DNA from 4 places in the Bradyrhizobium septentrionale genome. Region 3 is predicted to be linked to each of the others. Evidence: predicted binding sites of a transcription regulator. Region 3 holds the regulator's gene; each other region holds the start of a gene.

The links. Region 3 encodes LexA, which represses DNA repair genes until DNA is damaged. Its sites were predicted from a motif close to TGTTCNNNNTGTGTTCNG; they were not measured.
Region 1: the regulator LexA is predicted to act here: its motif matches at 3,773-3,790, upstream of ruvC (crossover junction endodeoxyribonuclease RuvC).
Region 2: the regulator LexA is predicted to act here: its motif matches at 3,885-3,902, upstream of HAP48_RS49400 (type IA DNA topoisomerase).
Region 4: the regulator LexA is predicted to act here: its motif matches at 2,141-2,158, upstream of uvrA (excinuclease ABC subunit UvrA).

What each region holds. Positions count from the first base shown of each region.
Region 1 is NZ_CP088285.1:4,004,215-4,009,538, reverse strand. It holds gene HAP48_RS20765 (metallophosphoesterase) at 46-963, opposite strand; gene ruvB (Holliday junction branch migration DNA helicase RuvB) at 1,152-2,201, opposite strand; gene ruvA (Holliday junction branch migration protein RuvA) at 2,458-3,075, opposite strand; gene ruvC (crossover junction endodeoxyribonuclease RuvC) at 3,215-3,742, opposite strand; gene HAP48_RS20745 (hypothetical protein) at 3,859-4,044, shown strand; gene HAP48_RS20740 (YebC/PmpR family DNA-binding transcriptional regulator) at 4,092-4,838, opposite strand; gene HAP48_RS20735 (methyl-accepting chemotaxis protein) at 5,064-5,324, shown strand, end outside.
Region 2 is NZ_CP088287.1:30,227-35,550, forward strand. It holds gene HAP48_RS49385 (UvrD-helicase domain-containing protein) at 1-648, opposite strand, end outside; gene HAP48_RS49390 (PD-(D/E)XK nuclease family protein) at 645-2,069, opposite strand; gene HAP48_RS49395 (hypothetical protein) at 2,120-3,352, opposite strand; gene HAP48_RS49400 (type IA DNA topoisomerase) at 3,945-5,324, shown strand, end outside.
Region 3 is NZ_CP088285.1:8,064,003-8,069,326, forward strand. It holds gene HAP48_RS40320 (HAD family hydrolase) at 1-304, shown strand, start outside; gene HAP48_RS40325 (molybdopterin molybdotransferase MoeA) at 331-1,542, shown strand; gene lexA (transcriptional repressor LexA) at 1,774-2,478, shown strand; gene HAP48_RS40335 (hypothetical protein) at 2,822-3,250, shown strand; gene HAP48_RS40340 (hypothetical protein) at 3,413-3,640, shown strand; partial or broken gene HAP48_RS40345 (ComEC/Rec2 family competence protein) at 3,637-5,324, opposite strand, start outside.
Region 4 is NZ_CP088285.1:7,787,145-7,792,468, reverse strand. It holds gene uvrA (excinuclease ABC subunit UvrA) at 1-2,054, opposite strand, end outside; partial or broken gene HAP48_RS38935 (outer membrane protein) at 2,311-2,971, opposite strand; gene HAP48_RS38930 (outer membrane protein) at 3,290-4,033, opposite strand; gene HAP48_RS38925 (single-stranded DNA-binding protein) at 4,488-4,973, shown strand; gene HAP48_RS38920 (DUF2306 domain-containing protein) at 5,226-5,324, shown strand, end outside.

The DNA of each region.
Region 1 (5,324 bases), 4.1 Mb from region 3:
CCAAACGCCGGCGTCCGCGCCTTTATGAGTGCACGGCCGGGCTCGTCAGGACACCGCCGGCCCCTTGGCGCCGAGTGTCACCTGCACGATCTCGGGTGGCACGCCGAGGCGGAACGGCATGATGCTGCAGCCGAGGCCGCCGGAGACGACGACGTCGCATTTCAGCTTCAGATGGCCATAGGCGAGCCGCATGCCGTGCTTGACCGGCACCGCCGGCGACCAACCGAGCAGGCGGACCTGGCCGCCATGGGTGTGGCCGGACAGCTGCAGCGCGACGCGCGAGGGCACGCGAAGCGCAACGTCCGGCTCATGCGCGAGCAGGATCACCGGCGCGTCGTCGGTGACTTTTGCAAGCGTCGCGTTGAGATCGTCGACGCCGATGCGGGTGACCTGGCGATAGTGCCGCGCCGGCAAATAGGCGAGCTGGTCACCGAGGCCGGCGAGCCAGAACGCACGGCCGTCCTTGACGAGCCGCACCGCATCGTTCTCGTAGACCGGGATGCCCGCCCGTTCCAGCGCACGGCGCGCGACCGGCGTGCCCTGCCCCAGGCGCTGCACCGCCTTGTCTTCCCAGTAGTCGTGATTGCCGAGCACGGCATGCACGCCGAGCGGCGCCTTCAGGCCCTTGAGCACCGCGGCCCATTCGGAGGCCGGAATGAAGCGCGTGACGTGGCGCAGCCCCGCGACATAGTCGCCGAGCAGCACGATGATGTCGGCGTTCAACGCATTGGTGCGCTCGACGATTGTCTCGATACGATCGAGCGACATCCAGGGATCGCAGGCGTGGATGTCGGCGAGCACGGCGATCTTGAGCGGAAAGTCCGCCGGCCATTGCCGCGGCGACAGATCGTAACGCGTGAGCGTGAGCCGGGCGACCGGCTCGCTCAGGCCGTAGGCCGCGGTCGAGGCGGTGACGGCGGTCAATCCGCCGAACCCGCGGAGCAAATGACGACGTGAAATCATGGACGTTTGATCGGTGATGCCTGACGCTTCCTGGAAACGCTCCGACCAATCATAAGCCCTTTGATTGGAGCGGAATTGGGCCGCGTTTGTGCAGACGGCCTGCAGAGACCTCGCAATGGTTAGCGGGCAAGGTTACCGGCAGCGCGATGCGCTGCATCAACACGTCTTTTCACGACTTCGGGAGCAGCTCAGTCCTCGTCGCCATTGTTGCCGAACAGGCCGAACTGCGAGGGGTCGCGGTTCGGCTCGGCAAGCCCGAGATGACGGAAGGCATGCGACGTCAGCAGCCTTCCGCGCGGCGTACGCTGCAGATAGCCGCACTGGATCAGATAGGGCTCGATGATGTCCTCGATCGCGTCGCGCGGCTCCGACAGTGCCGCCGCCATGGTCTCGACGCCAACCGGCCCGCCGCCATAGTTCAGGGCGATGGTGGTCAGATAGCGCCGGTCCATTGCGTCGAGCCCGGCACTGTCGACCTCGAGCGCGCTCAGCGCGCGGTCGGCGATGCCGCGATCAATCGCATCGGCATCCGCCGCGGAGGCAAAGTCGCGCACCCGGCGCAGCAGGCGGCCGGCGATCCGCGGCGTGCCGCGGGCGCGGCGCGCGATCTCGTTGGCGCCGTCGGGGCTCATGCCGATGTTGAGCACGCGGGCGCCGCGGGTGACGATCTTCTCCAGCTCTTCCTCGGTGTAGAAATTGAGCCGGATCGGAATCCCGAAGCGATCGCGCAAGGGATTGGTGAGCAGCCCCGCGCGCGTCGTCGCGCCGACCAGGGTGAATTTCGACAGCTCGATCTTCACCGAGCGCGCGGCCGGGCCCTCGCCGATGATCAGGTCGAGCTGGAAATCCTCCATCGCCGGATAGAGCACTTCTTCCACCGCCGGGCTCAGGCGATGGATCTCGTCGATGAACAGCACGTCGCGCTCTTCGAGATTGGTGAGCAGCGCCGCGAGGTCGCCGGCCTTGGCGATCACAGGACCTGAGGTGGCACGAAAGCCGACGCCGAGCTCGCGCGCGACGATCTGCGCCAGCGTGGTCTTGCCGAGGCCGGGGGGACCGACGAACAGCACGTGATCGAGCGCCTCGCCGCGCTTCTTCGCGGCCTCGATGAAGATCGAGAGATTCTTGCGCGCCTGGGCCTGGCCGACGAACTCCGTGAGCGACTGCGGACGCATCGCGGTGTCACCGACATCATCGGAGCGGCGTTCGGGCGTGACCATGCGGGACGGGGTGTTCATGTTCGCAGACCAATGCAACGCAAGCCGCGTCGGTGGTGGTTAGGCTCCCCTCCCCCTTGTGGGGAGGGGTTGGGGAAGGGGGGCCACACGAAGACTGCCGCCGTGGCACCCCCCTCCCTAACCCTCCCCCAACGCAAGTCGGGCCTGCCCGACTTGCGCAAGAATTCAATGCGCAACCGGGGTAGACCCCGGTTGCGGGGGGGAGGGAACGCAGCGAAGCGCTCGGCCCAATTGGCGCATAGATTTGAACGGGCCCTCACTTCGACAATTCCTTCAGACCCAGCCGGATCAGCTGCGCGGTCTCGGCCTTCTCACCGGCGCTGCGCGAGGCGGCGGCGATGGCGGCGGCGGCCTGCGGCTGGCCGTAGCCGAGATTGACCAGCGCAGAGATCGCGTCGGTGACCGGGCGCGGCGCGCGGTTGTTGTCGATCGCGCCGGACAGCTGCACCACCGCGGGATCGACATCGGCAAAGCCCGGCGCCTTGTCCTTCAATTCGCTGACGATGCGCTCGGCGACCTTCGGCCCGACCCCCGGCGTGCGCGCGACCGCCGCCTTGTCGCGCAGCGCGATCGCGTTGGCGAGATCGGTCGGCGGCAGCGTGCCGAGCACCGCGAGCGCGACCTTGGCGCCGACGCCCTGCACGGTCTGCAGCAGGCGAAACCATTCGCGCTCCAGATCGCTGCGGAAGCCGAACAGTTTTATTTGATCCTCGCGGACATAGGTCTCGATCGAGAGCACCGCCGCTGCGCCCGGCGACGGCAGCGCCTGCAACGTGCGGCTCGCGCAATGCACCTGATAGCCGACGCCGCCGACGTCGAGGATCACGTAATCCTCGCCATAGGAATCGATCAGGCCCTTGAGCTTGCCGATCATCGTGGCCGTCCCGGCACTTTGGACGCCACTCTTTCGTCATGGCCGGGCTTGTCCCGGCCATCCACGTCTTCGACGCCGGCAAGAAAAGACGTGGATGCCCGGCACAAGGCCGGGCATGACGGCGATTGGTATCGGACGATCATAGGCTCGCCACCCTGAGCCGCAGCGCCGTGCTCTGGCGGTGATGGGCGTGGGTGATGGCGACCGCGAGCGCGTCGGCGGCGTCGGCGGATGGTGGCTCGGCTTTCGGCAACAGTATCTTCAGCATCACCTGGATCTGGTTCTTCTCGGCATGTCCGGCGCCGACCACGGTCTTCTTGACCTGGTTCGGGGCGTATTCGGCGACCGAGATACCGAACATTGCGGGCGCCAGCATGGCGACGCCGCGCGCCTGGCCGAGCTTCAGCGTGGCGACGCCGTCCTTGTTGACAAAGGTCGCCTCGACCGCCGCCTCCGCCGGCCTGTAGTCGCCGAGCACTGCGGCAAGCCCCTCATGGATCGCGAGCAGCCGGCTCGCCAGCGGCAGATCGTCCGGCGGCTCGACCGAGCCGCAGGCTATATAGACGAGACGATTGCCCTCGGTCTCGATCACCCCCCAGCCGGTGCGGCGGAGACCCGGATCGATACCGATGATGCGGACGGGAGAGCGAATCGGCTGCGATGTCATGGGGTAGTGATACCGCCTGCGCCGGGAGAACGAAACACAAACGGAGCGCCATCCCCGCCTCTGTCGCACCCACGGCCCAATCCTATATACTGGCGACAGCATCGACAGGAGCCGCCATGTCCTCCCTGATCGTCTTGATCGCCATTCCCGTTGTTGCGGTCGCGCTCCTGTCCGGGCGATTCACGGCCAACTCCGCAGTCGAGAGGGGACGCTCGAGACGCGCCTGGTTCGTCTGGGGTGCGCTGCTGTTCCCACTCTTTCCCATTCCGTGGATGGTCCCGGCGCTGCTGCCAAACAAATAAGGCCGCCTCGGCGGCGGCCTCATCGCAGCACGTGCGGCGAAGCCGCCTCAGCCGCCCATCTTCGCGATCAGCGCGTCGGACACCTCGAAATTGGCGAACACGTTCTGCACGTCGTCGTGCTCGTTGAGCAGGTCCATCAGCTTCAACAGCTTTTCGCCGGTCTCGTCGTCGACCGCGACGGTGTTCTGCGGCTTCCAGGTCAGCGCGGCCTTGCGCGGCTCGCCGAACTTCGCTTCCAGCGCCTTGGCGACTTCGCGGAAGGTGTCCTGCGAGGCGTAGACCTCGTGGCCGGCCTCGCTGGAGATCACGTCGTCGGCGCCGGCCTCGATCGCGGCGTCCAGCATGGCATCGTCGGAGGCGACCTTGGCGTCGTATTCGATGATGCCGGTGCGGTCGAACATGAAGGCGACCGAGCCGGTTTCGCCGAGATTGCCGCCCGACTTGGTGAAGAAGGAACGGATGTCGGAGGCGGCACGGTTGCGGTTGTCGGTCAGCGCCTCGACGATGACGGCGACGCCGCCGGGGCCATAGCCCTCGTAGCGGATCTCGTCATAGTTCTCGCCCTCATTGCCCGCGGCCTTCTTGATCGCACGATCGATATTGTCCTTGGGCATGTTCTCGGCGCGGGCCGCGACCACGGCGGCGCGCAGGCGCGGGTTCATCGCCGGGTCCGGGGTGCCGAGCTTGGCCGCCACGGTGATTTCGCGGGCCAATTTGCCGAAAAGCTTCGACTTCTGGGCATCCTGCCGGCCCTTGCGGTGCATGATGTTCTTGAATTGGGAATGGCCGGCCATGCGACGTCTCTTCGAAAGCGTAGGGTCTGAACGGGTGGAAAACGCGGCCTTATAGGCCCCTGGCGGTCAAAATCAAAGATCGGCGGGGGCGGTCCGGCCCCGGAATACTACCGCAAGCCGGAACATGAGGCACTTGTTAACCATGACTTCATGCCCCGGTGCGAGGATCGCCCCGTCCCGCCGCAACTTTCCATGGCAACTTCCAACAGCCCCCACAGAGCCCACATGGCGTTCGGTTTGTTTCGAAAGCAAGTGCCGGAGCCGGCTGCGCCTGCCGCTGAGCCGAAGGTTCCGGCCACGGTAGCTGCGCCCTCCGCGACCGAGACTGATTCTGCCAAGGATTCAGCCAGGGAAATCCTCGAACTGCTGGAACTCGAGCTCGGCGCGATGATCCGCCAGCTCGAGCGCGCCGCAGGCTCGGTCGCCGACGGCGCCGAGGCGACGGCAACCAAGCTTGCGACCATCCGCGCCCGCACCGACGCACTG
Region 2 (5,324 bases), on a different replicon from region 3:
AGCGTCTTTTGTTGTCTTGGTCACGTCGCCGCCCGCGTCGATCTGCGAGATGCAACTCCGAATGGCCTCGACCAAGGCGCGGTCAAGATCGGCCGCGGTTTCATTGGCGGCGACCGGGGCAAGAAGTGGTTCGATGCCCTGCCAAGATTTAAGGGCAAAGTCGGCAAATTGCGTTGGTACCAAGCCGCTTCCACGCGCCAGATTGACGATGTCCAATACGGTCTTTCGCCAGTCGTCTTGCCGCAGGCGTTCCGCGATCGGGTCTATCTTTGGCGAGAATTGTTGGATCGCTTCCTCGGTTGCCAAACCGAAAAGAGAATTGGCCATCTCCGGTGGGATTACCTCGGCGACCGGCGAAAGGCCCCCGTCGATTGCGAAGTCACTTACCAAGCGGCCGCAGACGCTGTTCACGGTGCCGACTAGTCCGGCTAGCGCGCTTTGAGCCGCTTCGGCGTAGCCCTCTTGAATAAGGCGAGCGCGGACTCGTTCCACCAACTCGGCGGCTGCCTTGATGGTGAAAGTCGTCGCAATGATGCGCGCCGGAGACGCGCCGTTCTGGGCGACGTTCACATATTCCGTACTTAGTCGCCATGTCTTTCCAGTACCAGCTCCAGCACTGACAACGGAGATCGGCCCCATATCGGTCATCGCCGACCTCCTTCGATCGACGCGCCACAAAGTGAGCCGTAGTCGCAAAATCTGCAGCCGGGTTCGACCTGGGGCATGGGATCAACGTCTGTATCATCAGTTCCAGCCTCAACGCCCCTTACCAGAACATCACCGCGCTCCAACTGCTCCATACGATGGTCGTATGCCGCACGTAACGCCGCCCATGTCTGCTTAAGATCTGAGCCGGGCACATGGTGGGCGGCGGGGAAGGGATAGGGGCTGGTGAAGAGGAGGCTCTGTTGTCGCAGCATAAAGTACCCGGCTCCCAACGGAGTGCGCCCGGCCTGTTCCTCAAGCCAGGTGTATCCAGCCAGCTGAAGGGCGCGCCCTTCCTGAACCTCTTCACGACGATATTTGTCTCGCGTTGCCCATTTGAGATCGAGGACGACCGATCTTCCCTTCGGATCCTCCAGGACGAGATCCAGATAACCTTCGAAGTCTTGACCTGGGGCAAATGCGACAACCACTTCTTCTTCGCATCCCCTAACGGTCAAGCCAGCATCGGAAATCATCTGAACAAGCAGACGAATCGAATCGGATACGCGCGCCTTGGCTCTCTCATATTCGACGGCATAGCCGAGTCGCAGCAAAGGCGCAGCCGTTTGGACCACAAGGCTATCAAACATTTTTGCAGACGCGCTCGCGGCTTCTTGCGGAAGCCAAGTCTTTCGTTGGGCGAAAAGATTCTCGACGACGGCGTGGGCAAGTATGCCGACCAGATTCGCATCATCGGGCAAGACGTTGAGGGCGCCAGGACGAACACGTGCGCCATAGTTCAACGCCCAGGCTAGCGGGCATTCGATCATCGTTTTGATGCTGGTGATTGACTCGATAGGTCGGCGGGCAATCGTCGAAGCGGGGACGATCCATCGGCGTCGCGCGGTCGGTAATGCGAGCGGGCTAATTCCTTGACGCTTGATCTCGCGATCGCCGAGCCGAGCTGTTTCGCCGATCGCGATGGCCTGAGCCGGAATTCGCGCTTTAGTGACGGCCTGCAGCAACTCGAGCTGCGCAAATATTTCGTGCCACAATGGATGCGGCGTCGCTGTTTCTCCTCGAAGACGGCGAGGCATTATGAGGATCGCCCGAGACCGTGCTCCTAGGAGCGCTTGGCGCCAACTGGCGGCCTCGCGCAGGACGGCGTCTTCGATCGGTTCGACATGGGCATCGACCGCGGCCAGTGCTGCGATTTCGGCGCTCGACCAAGGCTGACGAGGCGGCGAGCTGACGTCACCCGAGAATCCCCACCAAACCACGGTGTCGGCTGTCCCCCAAACCTGACCGGGGGCATCAACAACCGACCAAGGAGCAGCCTCCTCGGTTGCTGCCGGCGCCGACGCGCCTTCGGCGGTTACCGCATCGATGATGCGGCCAAGTTGGATTGCAGGGATGTGAGACACGCCTAGGGCTGCGATCGATTCGCTGAGCGCCGAGGAATGTGCTGCAGCCGTCAGGAAAAGGTAGTCTCTATCGCGTTGTGCACCCCCCCCCCCCCGGACCATTGAGCGATGCGATGGCATACGTCTTGGACCCGTTGAACGGGGATGCCGTCGGATCGACGAAATCGCTGCGGTTCGAGCCAGAACTTCCATTCGTCCTGTGCCTTCCGAATTTCGCTCTCGATGGCAGCATCATCCAGCCCGTCGGCACGCCGCCAGCCGGTCAGGTCGCGGATGCAGTCTTGCCACGCTTCTATCCATCGCTCTCCACCGATGCCCGGTTCGTCCATCAGGGCACGAACAAATCGCCGAGACACAAATGGGGGAAGGGGAGATCGTGGCAGGCTTAGGAATTCCAGAATCCTCGCAGGCTCGAGTGGGTCCCACAAAATCTCTAACGCTAGCGGCAACACCTGAAGTGCGCTGCGTTGAGGCGATGTTTCGGTCCAGCCCGGACGGGGAAGGCCCAATCTGCGACAGGCGGCATCAAGAGCTGGGCATCCGTTTCCGCGGACTATGACTGTTTCCCGATTGTCTCCTGAGGAGAGCCAGGCAGCTACGGCATCGGCCGCTTGCCACTCATCGTCGGCGTCAAGAATGACGAGGCTTCCATCTCCAACGAATTTTTCCGCTTTGTCGCCGCGTAGCGCGCATTGGATGGCTACGAGATCGGAGTCGCCCGTGTTCACCGAGGGCTCCAACGCGCGGATAGTGATTCCGCTGGCGCGGAGACGGGCTAACAAGCGTCGCCACATCAATGGGAGCCGTTCTTCGGACGAAACGACATCGATTGTTTCGACCGGGAGGTCGTGCCCGTTGGTTAGGACCTCTAAGATGGCGTGAATTCTCTCTCCTGGACAACTTCCTAGAGGTTGGCTCCCTGCCATCTCGAGCGACGCCATCGTTTCGAGGCGCGGTCCTGCGCTTTCGATCTGCTGGCCTTGCCAGCCGGACGCATAGAGCTCGTCACGCCAGGCCAGTATATGTTTCGCTGTTGCCCAGGCATCCCGCACGAAGGAGCCGGAATAGAAGCGTGATCCATCATCGTGCGAACGCAGACGCCCCTGATATCTGGCAATGCGAACTGCTGCCGGCGTATTGGGGCCAACCAAGCCGAGGGCGGATTCGAGCAGGTTAAGAAAGCCGCTTGGGCCAACCACAGGCTGGCCAATTGCGGCTGACGACCCATTTGCTGTTTGCGGATGACATGGGCCGTCGAGCTTCCATCCAAAAACGACGTGCATCTCCGCCCCATCCCATGGAGTGCAAACTTTAAAACGAAAGAATTCTAGTCATTTACTGCGGATTAAAGGAACTTGGCTCGGATTAGAAATATTGGCGGCCGGAGGCAGCAGGTCTCATCGACTCAGTGCCTATAATGCATATGTAAATATTATGTGTGGAAGAATTATTCAGGCGTCCGGCCCCCTTCGTTACCAGTTGGTCGATGGACGGCGACGCCAAGGCCCGGCACGAGGCGGCGAACCGGGCGTCCATTGCGACGGATCAGGCGGTCGCGCACGCGGCCGGTTCAGCAACCTAGCGCGCGCTTTCGATTTTCTGTGTTAGCCGCGCGAACTCCCGCTCAGGGTCTAGCTAGTCCGGCAGGACGACGAGGTCATCGCGGCACATGCCGCCAACGAGCTTGTGATCGGTGGCCGTTATCAGACACGGTTCTCCTCAGCGTTCATGGTACCCCGCGCCGATTCACATAAACGCGGCGCGTCAGTGACCAAGGCGGGGACACACTTCAAAACCTAGCTTGCGAGGCTTCGATGTTCACTATATGTTCCATATAACATCCTCCTCGAATTTGTTCTACCGAACGAGCGCGACGTGCCTGATCAGATCGTCATTACGGAGAAAACCAGCCAGGCAAAAGACGTCCGCGCAGCGGTTGGTTCTCGCTACGGAGATGTCCTCCCGGCCGAGGGCCATTTGTTCGACCTCCTCGAACCGGAGGACGTTGTGCCGGTCTGGAAGTGCTGGTCACCGATACTTTTGCGGCCCGAAGGTCTTTACGACACTCGCCCGGCAACGGGCGGAAACAAAGCCGCCAAGCTCAAAGCGATTCGCGAGGCTCTGCGTTCCGCCAAGCGAGTTTGGCTCGCCACCGATTGCGATCGCGAAGGTCAGCTAATTGGTCAGGAAATTCTCGAGCACTACAAATACCGCGGCGAAGTCATGCGGGTACTGTTCACCGCGCAGGACCCGCAAACCATCCGTGACGCATTCGGCCGGGCAAAGCCAAATGCCGAATACGCCCGCCTTTACGCCGCCGCCGTCGCGCGCCGGCAGGCCGATCAGATCTACAATTTATCACTCACTCGCACTGCGACCGTGATCCTGGGTCGAGGTACGCGGAGAGTGATCGGCGTCGGCCGAGTGAAGACGCCGACCTTGGCCATTGTGTGCAAGCGCGAGTTGGAAATCCGCGATTTTGTGCCCCTCACCTATTTTGAAGTTGTCGTCACCGCGAAGGTAGCGGAAGGCCAATTCCAGATGCGGCACGCGCCGCAGGACCGGATCGTTAGACACGAAATTGCTGAGGACGCCGTCAAAGCAGCCGAAGGCTTCGAGGGCACGCTCGCCGTGCGCGTCGAAGATAAGCGTCAAGGACCGCCTAAACTGCATGATTTGCCGTCGCTGCAGAAACTCTGCGGCTCACGCTTCGGCTGGTCGGCGAGCAAGACACTTGAGGTGGCGCAGGAGCTCTATGACGGTCAGGGCAAGAAGATCATCACTTACCCGCGCGCCGAGGTGCGCTACCTGCCGCAGAGCTTGATATCGGACGTACCGCGGATCGTGGCCGGCCTGCAGGCGGGCCAATCGTTCAGCGCGATTCCGGTGCCCGTGCCGCCGGTTATCCGTAGAGGCGCGAGCGGCACGTTTTACGACAAGGGGTTGGAAGGCGCGAGTCACCACGCCGTTATTCCCAACGTCAATACGATCGACCAATTACGGGACGTCTGGCCTCGTCTGTCGGCTGACGAGAAGAAGCTATTCGACATCATCGCTCGGGCCTATCTCGCCGCCCTGATGCCTGACTTTCGCTACCGGCAGACAACCGCAACGCTCGACGTGCGCGGCTTCGAATTCCGTGCCGCCGGCCGCCAGCCTATCGATCTCGGCTGGCGAGCAGCATTTCCGGAGTGGCAACCCGCCGACGAAAAGGGCGACGACGCGCAATTGCTGCCGCCGCTGCGCAACGGCGAG
Region 3 (5,324 bases):
GCGAATGCCGCTCTACGCCTTCTCCAACACCAATCCGGCACATGTCGCGCACTTCTCGGTCGCCTATGCCGAGCTGCTCAGCCACTTCCGGACCGTGTTCCTGTCCTCGAGCATCGGCCTTCGGAAACCCGACGCCGCGGCCTACGATCATGTGGTAGAAGCGATCGGCGTGCCGGCGTCGCGGATCCTGTTCTTCGACGATCTGGCTGCCAATATCGAAGGTGCGCGGGCGCGCGGCCTTCAAGCCATCCACGTGACATCGACGGATGACGTGGCAAGGGCGCTGACCGCACTTGGTATTTGACCATTTGCACCTAAGGAGTTTTGCGCGTGGCTTTGATGCCGGTTGCCGATGCCCTGTCCGCCATTCTTGCCGGCGCCGAACCGCTGCCGGAGGAGATAGTCGCGCTCGATGCGGCCTACCACCGCACGCTGGCGCACGACCTCGCGGCGCGCCGCACCCAGCCGCCGGAGCCGATGTCCGCAATGGATGGCTACGCCGTGCGCGCCGCCGATGCGGCTGACCTCAAGGCCCGGCTCAGGGTGATCGGCGAAGTCGCCGCCGGCCGGCCGTTCGAGCGGACGCTCAGTGCCGGCGAGGCGGTGCGGATCTTCACCGGCGGCGTCATCCCCCATGGCGCCGACGCCGTCATCATCCAGGAAGACACCCGGGTCGACGGCGACCATATCTCGATCACCGAGGCCGCGAGCCCAGGACGGCACATCCGCCCGGCCGGCGTCGACTTCCGTGAGGGTGACCTGCTGCTGAAGGGCGGCAGCCGCCTCTCCGACCGCGCGCTTTCGCTGGCGGCCGCCATGAACTATCCGGAACTCGCGGTGCGCCGCCGTCCCAAGGTCGCGGTGCTCGCCACCGGCGACGAGCTGGTGATGCCGGGCTCAAGGCCCGGCCCCGGCCAGATCGTCTATTCCAACGGCTATGCGCTGCGTGCGCTGGCGCGCGCCGAAGGCGCCGAGACCGTCGATCTCGGGGTTGCCGCCGACACGGTGGCCGCGACCACCGCCGGCATCCGCCGGGCGCGGGAGACCGGCGCCGACATCCTGATCACCACCGGCGGGGCCTCGGTCGGCGACCACGATCTGGTCAAGCAGTCGCTGGAGGCCGAGGGCGTCGCGATGGCGTTCTGGCGGATCGCGATGCGGCCCGGCAAGCCGATGATGCATGGCCGGCTCGGCGCGATGCGGGTGATCGGCCTGCCCGGCAATCCGGTGTCGTCCTATGTCTGCGCCTTCCTGTTTCTGGTGCCGTTGATTCGGGCTTTGAGCGGCCGGAACACCATCCATCATGTCCGCACGACCGCCCTGCTCGGCCGCGACCTCGCCGCCAACGACCGGCGCGAGGACTACCTGCGCGCGCGTCTCGAAGAGCGCCAGGACGGCGCGCCGATCGCCACGCCGGTGATGCAGCAGGATAGTTCGCTGCTCGGGAATCTCGCTGCGGCGCGGGCACTTCTGGTGCGTCCGCCGTTCGCGCCCGCCGCCGCCAAGGGCAGCGAATGCGAGATCCTCACACTGCCCGAGTGAGGTTTTCGCGGGCTGCCGATTGCGCGCCGCCTGATGCGTTCACCGGAAATTAAGTGGTTGCGGAACACATATCGAACATATAGTGTCCGTTCATGATTTGTTTCGAGTACTGGTGTCTACAATCGGGAAGCCGCCAGGGAGCATCGCGCTCCCGAGATCAGGCCCCGTCTGAAGGCCCCACCTGAAGAGTCTCGGAATCGAACGACGCTATCAACCGGGGGAATACTCGAGATGCTCACGCGCAAACAGTACGAACTTCTGCGTTTCATCAATGAACGTCTGAAAGAGGCCGGCGTGCCGCCCTCCTTCGACGAGATGAAGGATGCGCTCGACCTGCGCTCGAAGTCCGGTATCCACCGCCTGATCACTGCGCTGGAGGAGCGCGGCTTCATCCGCCGCCTGCCCAACCGCGCCCGCGCCATCGAGGTCATCAAGCTGCCCGAACTGGCCGCCGGCGGCGGCAACGGTCGCCGCGGCTTCACGCCCAGCGTCATCGAGGGCACCCTCGGCAAGCGCAGCAGCACGCCGCCGATCGCCGAGGACGACGGCAACCGTCCGGTCGCCGTCCCCGTGATGGGCCGGATCGCGGCCGGGACGCCGATCGAGGCGCTGCAGACCCGCAGCCACACCATCAGCGTGCCGCCCGACATGCTCGGCTCCGGCGAGCATTATGCGCTGGAGGTGCGCGGCGACTCCATGGTCGACGCCGGCATCCTCGACGGCGACATGGCGCTGATCCAGCGCAACGACGTCGCCAACACCGGCGACATCGTGGTGGCGCTGATCGACGAGGAGGAAGCCACCCTGAAGCGCTTCCGCCGCCGCGGTGCATCGATCGCGCTCGAGCCGGCCAACACTGCCTATGAAGTGCGCATCCTGCCGCCGAACCGGGTCCGCATCCAGGGCAAGCTGATCGGCCTTTATCGCAAATACTGACGACCGCGGAGCATGATCCGGAAAAGTGCGAAGCGGTTTTCCGAAAAGATCATGCTCGAACAGACATATGGAGCGGGATGACGATTCGAAGAAAAAGTCGTCCCGATCCAGGAACGAGCAACAGATCGGATCGTTCCTTGGAAGATAGCGCAGCGTGCGGACCAGCTTGGATGCGCCCCGATACCTCTCGCGCAGTGTAGCGTGTTTGTGATTGAGGCGTTCGACGGCCAGTCGTACAATCGCCCAGAAACGAGCAGACACTCGTTTGCTATCGTCCACTCTGGTAGAGGCCTGCGCCTCAAGGAGAGGCACGGGTCGCTACCTCGAAAAGAGGAGCCATCCGATGTGTGACTATAGTCTGCACGCCGTGGCAGCGCGCCCCGCCATTGTCGGAGAGACGCTGATCACCACGACCTTCCGCGGCACGTCGACCCGCGGCTTTGCTTCGGAGAACGATCCCACGGTCGCGGTCTGCATGCTGCCGGGCACCGAGCTCGCTTTCGCCGAGAACGTTCGCTACGACAGCCGCTGGATCTGGACCAAGACGATGAATTTCCGCGTCGGCGTGTTCAACGAAGTTGAGCCCGACGTGCCCGATCGCCATCACGACGCGGTCGAATTCCCCGACGGCAGCCATGTTCTGGTGACCCAGCTGGTCGAGGGACAGCGCGTCAGCGTGCTGCAATTGCCGGCATTGCATCCGCAGGTCGAGCACAAGCCGAAGGCTGTGGAGCGGCGCCCCTCCGCATTCGCGTCGCTGTTTTTGGGTTGAGCGCACCGTCGCCGCGGAATGAGCCATTCGGCGGCGGATGACCTTAAGCGATTTCGAGCGACCCCGGATTTCCGCTTCCGGGGCGCATGAGGAGATTTGCGTCGGCGAGCGCCTTGGCGCATCATCGCGTACGGAGGACGTGCACTCACGGAAACCTGCGCAGTGGTCGACAAGGTCACATGGCAAAAGGCTGGACGCGTCACCGAGCCGGGCCGCTACATGTTCCGGTTCGGCTGGCTGACGGTGACGGCCGATGATCTCAAGGTCTGGGAGCAGTTTCCCGAGGCCGTCTTCACCCTCGTCAGGAAGCCCGACGCCGGCCCCGATTCCGACGAGTACCATCTCGGCCTGTTCGAGCTGCCGACTACCCCCTCGCCCAACAACGGCTAGTCATCCCCCTGCAGGTCGGTCTCGGCCGGGGTCGCATCGACGGCAGGCCGCGGCGCGGCGGCGGGTGTGCGGAGGATCGTCTCGCTCTCACCGTCACCGGGAACCGCCGGCGACCACGGCCGGTCGATGCCGCCGGGCTTCACCGCATCGACGGCGTAGCCGGCGCTGTTCCGTCGCAGCACCAGCGCACCGTGGCGCCGCAGCCGCTCGGCATCGATCACCGAGGCCGCGCAGCCCTGCGGCGCCACCCGCGCGGTGACGATCAGCGCCGCCCGCTCGCAATCGTCGGCCAGCGCCTCCGGCCGCGTCGCCAGCGCGACGAAGGCGCCGCCCGGCCCCCTGGGTCACGCAGCCGCTCGGATCGCAGGAGACGCCCTCGCCGAGCGACGCATCGGCGGCGGTCCGTGCATCGGCATCCGCCGCCAGCCACTCCTTGACCAGGAATGCATCCTTCGCGCTATGCATCAGATGCAGCCGCCCGTCGCCGCCGCGCACCGCGACGTTGCGGCCGTCGGCGGAAATCAGCACGTCCGGCAGCGGCACCCTCACCGCCCAGACTGTGGCCACCACCAGGAGCACAGCGCCGGACCAGCGCAGCGGCGTGCGCAACAGCCCAAGCAGGATGATGCCCGCGCTTGCGACGATCAGCGGCCCGATGCCGAACGCCGCCATCCGCCCTACCGCGCCAGGCAGCGCGGCGACCCATTGCGTCACCAAAATCATCCAGTCGATGCCAAAGCCCATGATCGCCCAGAACACGCCATCAAAGCCGAACGGCATGGCGAGGAGGCCGAGCAGGCCCGCCGGCATCACGATCGCCGACACCACCGGCATCGCCGCGAGGTTGGCGAGAAGCCCGTAAGGCGTCACGCGATGGAAATGGAACGCGGCGTAGGGCGTCGTCGCCAGCCCCGCCACCAGCGAGGCCAGCATCAGCATCGTGAGCTCACGCCCGCCCCACAGCGCAACTCGTGCGGTCGCCGAATGGTCGGGCGAGGCCAACAGGTTCGGCAGCCCGATCTGCACCAGCGCCACCAGCCCGAGCGTCGCGGCAAACGACATCTGGAAGCTCGGATGCACCAGCGCCTCAGGCGCGATCGCGAGCACGATCAACGCCGCCACCGCCAGCGTGCGAAAGGTGATCGCGCGGCGGTCGACCATCACCGCGATCAGCACCACCGCCGTCATGAAGAACGATCGCTGCGTTGCGACCTCGGCTCCCGACAGCAAGAGATAGAACGCCGCGGCGACGAGCGCGGCCGCCGCCGCCCATTTCTTGATCGGATGCCCCGCCGTCAGCGCAGGAAACAGCGCGAGCAGCGCGCGCACCGCGAAGAATACCACGCCCGCGACCACGGCCATGTGGTAGCCGGAGATCGACAGCACATGGCCGAGCCCCGAGATGAACATCGCATCGTTGACCGGCGTCGAGATCGCATCGCGCCGGCCGGTCAGCAGCGCGGTCGCGATCGCGCGCTGGTCGCCGTCGAGCGTGGTGCGGATGCGCGCGTCGATGGCGTCGCGCAGGCCCTGCATGAAGGCCGCATAGCGCAGCGCCAAGCCGCCGGCCGCCGGCGGTTCCCTGGTCTTGACCGCGCCCATCACGAAGCCGGAGGCGCCGATGCCCTGGAAATAGAGGTCGCGACCGAAATCATAGGAGCCCGGACGCTGCGGCCCGAGCGGC
Region 4 (5,324 bases), 280 kb from region 3:
TTGCCGCCGCCGGAGACGCCGGTCACACAGGTGAACAGGCCGAGCGGGATCTCGGCCGAGACGTTCTTCAGATTGTTGCCGCGGGCGTTGATCACCTTGATGGTGCGGCGGTGGTTCGGCGGCCGCCGGTCCGGGATCGCAACCGACAGCTCGCCGGTCAGATATTTGCCAGTCAGCGATTTCGGGTTGCGCATGATCTGGTCGGGCGTGCCCTCGGCCACGATGTGGCCGCCATGCATGCCGGCGCCGGGGCCGATGTCGAGCACATAATCGGCGAGGCGGATCGCGTCCTCGTCATGCTCGACCACGACGACCGTGTTGCCAAGGTCGCGCAGCCGCTTCAGCGTATCGAGCAGGCGGGCGTTGTCGCGCTGGTGCAGGCCGATCGACGGCTCGTCCAGCACGTAGAGCACGCCGGTCAGTCCCGAGCCGATCTGTGACGCCAGGCGGATGCGCTGGCTCTCGCCGCCCGACAGCGTGCCGGAGGAGCGCGACAGCGTCAGGTAATTCAGGCCGACATCGAGCAGGAAGGTCAGGCGCTCGCGGATCTCCTTGAGAATACGCGCGGCGATTTCGTTCTGCTGCGCGTTGAGTGCCGCCGGCACCGTCTCGAACCATTCGCCGGCGCGCCTGACCGAGAGCTCCGAGATCTCGCCGATGTGCTTAGCCCCGATCTTGACGCACAGCGCCTCGGGCTTCAGCCGGTGGCCGTTGCAGCCGGCGCAGGGCACGTCGGAGAAATACTTGCCGAGCTCCTCGCGCGCCCACTCGCTCTCGGTCTCGCGGTAGCGGCGGTTGATGTTGGTGATGACGCCCTCGAACGGCTTCTTGGTGTCGTAGGAGCGCACCCCGTCCTCATAGGAGAACTTGATCTCGTCGTCGCCGGAGCCGTGCAGCAGCGCGGCCTGCACCTTCTTCGGCAGGTCCTTCCACTTGGTGTCGAGCGTGAACTTGTAGTGCTTGCCGAGCGCGGTCAGGGTCTGGATGTAATAGGGCGAGGACGATTTGGCCCAGGGCGCGATCGCGCCCTTGCGCAAGGTCAGCTCCTTGTCGGGGATGACCAGGTCCTCGTCGATATGCTGCTCGACGCCGAGGCCGCCGCAGGCGGGACAGGCGCCATAGGGATTGTTGAATGAGAACAGGCGTGGCTCGATCTCGGGGATCGTGAAGCCCGAAACCGGGCAGGCGAATTTTTCCGAGAACAGGATGCGCTCGGGGCCGCTCTTGTCGTGGATCTTTGCGGTCTTCTTCTTGTCCTCTTTCTTCTCGTCCTGCGCGGCCGCCGCAGGCGCGTCGGCATATTCGATCACGGCGAGGCCTTCGGCGAGCTTCAGCGCGGTCTCGAAGCTTTCCGCGAGGCGCTGCGAAAGGTCGGGGCGCACCACGATGCGGTCGACCACGACGTCGATGTCGTGCGGGAATTTCTTGTCGAGCGCGGGCGCCTCCGACAGCTCATAGAAGGTGCCGTCGATCTTGACGCGCTGAAAGCCCTTCTTCAGGTACTCGGCGAGCTCCTTCTTGTACTCGCCCTTGCGGCCGCGCACGACCGGCGCCAGCAGATAGAGGCGGGTGCCTTCGGGGAGCGCCAGCACGCGGTCGACCATCTGCGAGACGATCTGGCTCTCGATCGGCAGCCCGGTGGCCGGCGAATAGGGCACGCCGACGCGGGCCCACAACAGGCGCATGTAGTCGTAGATCTCGGTGACGGTGCCGACGGTCGAGCGCGGGTTCTTCGAAGTGGTCTTCTGCTCGATCGAGATCGCCGGAGACAGCCCGTCGATCTGGTCGACGTCGGGCTTCTGCATCATCTCGAGGAACTGGCGCGCATAGGCCGACAGCGACTCGACGTAGCGTCGCTGGCCTTCGGCATAGATCGTGTCGAATGCGAGCGACGACTTGCCGGAGCCGGACAGGCCGGTGAACACGACCAGTCTGTCGCGCGGAATCTCGACGTCGATGTTCTTCAGATTGTGTTCGCGCGCGCCGCGGATCGTGATGGCGCGCGATGAGGCGCCGGCGGTCTGTTGGCGCTTCGCCTTGAGCACTTCATCCATAGCGACAATTCCGGGCGCATGATGTGGCGCCTTTTGGGCGCGCATCGCCGGTGCTGCCGGGACCTTGCGCCGATGGGTGAGAAGACTGGAACGTAGGAAGAACGGCGGCGGATTTCCAGTGTTGAGTCGCATCCATCAACGGATAGTTTGCCCGATGGCAGCAGCCGTCAGCAGGGCCGGTTCCCAGACGCAAAAAGGCCGACGCGAGGCGTCGGCCTTTCCGTGGTCTCAAGGTCGCTTCAGCTCAGTACTTCAATCAGTACTTGGCGACGATCGGGCCGCCGAAGTGATAGTTCACGCCGAACTGGACGCTGTGCAGGTTGAGGTCGCCGGAGGGCACGCCGAAATAGTCCTCGCTGCTCAGGCTGCGATACAGATACTCGCCCTTGATCGACCACTGCGGCGCGATGAAGGCCTCGATGCCCGCGCCGACGGTCCAGCCGGAGTGGAAGTGGCTCTGTGAGGTGGTCAGGCCGAAGCCGCTAAAAGGTAATCTTGTTGTCGATCCAGGCATAGCCGCCGGTGCCGTAGAACAGCACCTTGTCGACCGCGAAGCCGAGGCGGCCGCGCACAGTGCCCAGCGCGTCGATCTTGCTCGTCGCGGTGATGCCGAAGCCGGTGATGGAGGCATTGACGTCAGCCCAGGCGCCGTCGGCCTCAAGGCCGTATACGATGTTGCTGGCCTGCCAGTTGTAGCCGATGGTGCCGCCGCCGAAGCCGCCTTCCATCTTCGGATTGCCGGAATCCTCGCTGGCATAGCCACCGAAGCCGCCAATGTAGAAGCCGGTCCAGTTGTAGATCGCGGCCGGCGGCGGAGCCTTCACGTAGGGGGCGCGTGCAGCCATGTCGGCGGCCAACGCGGGTGCAAGAGCGCTCAGTGCGAGCATGCCGGCCGATGCCAGCAAAACATTCCTGATTTTCAAAGTCCGAGTCCCGTTTCTATTGCCCATTTTCATGTGGTCACTTCAAACATTCGAAGAGAGCGTCACAGCATTGCGTGACGATCACATGTTTCTACACAGAGATCGCGGAGGTTGTGTAACCGGGAAACCACAATGCACGGAAAACGAGCGCGCGAGGTGCGTACGTACCAATAGGAGAGCCGGCGCGAGGCTGGCTCGATGGAGATCAACCGTCGCGCGGACGGTATCCGGCTCAGTATTCGAATCGATCGCGCAAACAAAAAGACCGGCACAGCGCCGGCCTTTCGTCGGGATCAGATCCGCTGCGTGCGATCAGTAGCGCGCAACGACCGGGCCACCCCACTTGTAGTTCACGCGGACGGTGACGAGGTCGACGTCCTGGCGGTCGCGGATGGTGCTGAACAGCGCGCCATTCGGGGTGGTGAGGTTGTAGGTCTTGTCCTGCATGAACAGGTGGTCGTATTCGATGCCAGCGGTCCAGTTCGGCGCGAAGCCGACTTCGATGCCGGCGCCGATGGTGCCACCCCAGCGGGTGTCGGTGGCGCGGCCGCCGAGCGCGCCTGTCGGCGTGAAGTAGGTGCTGAAGCGGTTGTCGGTCAGCGCCGCACCGCCCTTGGCGTAGAGCAGCACGTTGTTGACCGCGTAGCCGATCTGGCCGGTGAACAGGCCGAACGCGTCGATCTTGCTCTGGTTGGTGAACAGGCCCGGGAAGATCGCGCTGCCGTTGCTGCCCTTCAGGTCAGCCCAGTCGCCCTGCGCTTCGAGGCCGAACACCCAGGTGCCGGCCTGCCAGCGATAGCCGATCTGGCCACCGGCGACGCCGCCCGTCGCATCGTGGCAACCATCCGATCCGATGAAAGTGCCGCCCGGGAGCTGATCCCAGCAATTGTGGCTTGAACCCCAACCGCCGTTGGCGCCGATATAGAAGCCGCTCCAGTCATAGACGGCGGCGATCATCGGCGGCGCCTTGGTGTAGGGGCGGGCAGCCAGATCGGCAGCCGCCGCCGGCGCGGCGAACGCAATCAGAGCAACGGTCGCGAGCAAAAACTTCTTCATCATCAATCCCCAGCTTCCCAAATCGGCTTCCAACTGGTCCCGAAGCACGATCTCAGACGCGAGCGCCCGCGCCATGGTTGGAATCTATACGCTGATTCAACCGGAAACGCCGTCTCCCAAATGCAACACTCGCGGAAGAAGTGCCGACAGCGCAAGGTGCTGATTTGGTTGCTATTTTTCTGAACGATCACCGCGAGGCAACCGCTGATCCGGTGACCGGCGGCCGTGCCGACGCCGTCGCCGGCTGCTACGGCAGGTTGTGGTGAACAAAACTGGAACAATGCCGTCGGCGATGCTATATCTCGATCTCGATAATCGTGGATAACCGCGCGACGGCAAAGGCGTCGGGCCGGCGCCGGCGTATAGGGTCATCCACGACGCCTGCAATGTAAGTGGCGAAGGTTGAGAGTGGCGGCCGATGTCCGGCGCCCGGTTTTTGAGTGGAGATGATGCGATGGCGGGAAGCGTGAACAAAGTGATCCTGGTTGGAAACCTCGGCAAGGATCCGGAAATCCGGCGGACGCAGGACGGCCGTCCGATCGCAAATCTGTCGATCGCCACCTCGGAAACCTGGCGCGACAAGGGCACCGGCGAGCGCAAGGAAAAGACCGAGTGGCACCGCGTCGTGATCTTCAACGAAGGTCTCTGCAAGGTCGCCGAGCAGTACCTGAAGAAGGGTGCCAAGGTTTACATCGAGGGTCAGTTGCAGACCCGCAAATGGACCGACCAGAGCGGCGTCGAGAAGTACTCGACCGAGGTCGTGCTGCAGGGCTTCAACTCCAACCTGACGATGCTCGACGGGCGTAGCGGCGGAGGCGGCAGCTTCTCCGATGATGGCGGCAGCGATTTCGGCTCGGCCGGACCGGTCAGTTCGGCGCCACGCCGTGCGGTCGCCGCAGGTGGCCGCAACAGCGATATGGACGACGACATCCCGTTCTGACCGGATCGTGCCTCCCACATTCTGCCAGGAGTCGCCCCCGTGAAGATCATATTTCCCGGGGCGGCGGTACGACGTGCGAGGGAAGTCCTTTGTGTGAACTATGAGGATAATCTCGTATCGATCTGATATTACGTGATTGTTGGAAAGGCCTTCGCGGTTCCCCGTGCTTTGACACAGGCTTATGTGAATGATATTTACATCAGCCTGCGGCGAGCGATGCCTGGCCGCGCGCATCACCCGAGGGCCGCCATCATGAGCCTCGCGCCATTGCTCGACGCTGCGCCTGCGATCCCGCTCCATGCCTTCGCTGCGATGGCCGCCTTCGTGCTCGGCTCGATTCAGCTCACCGCA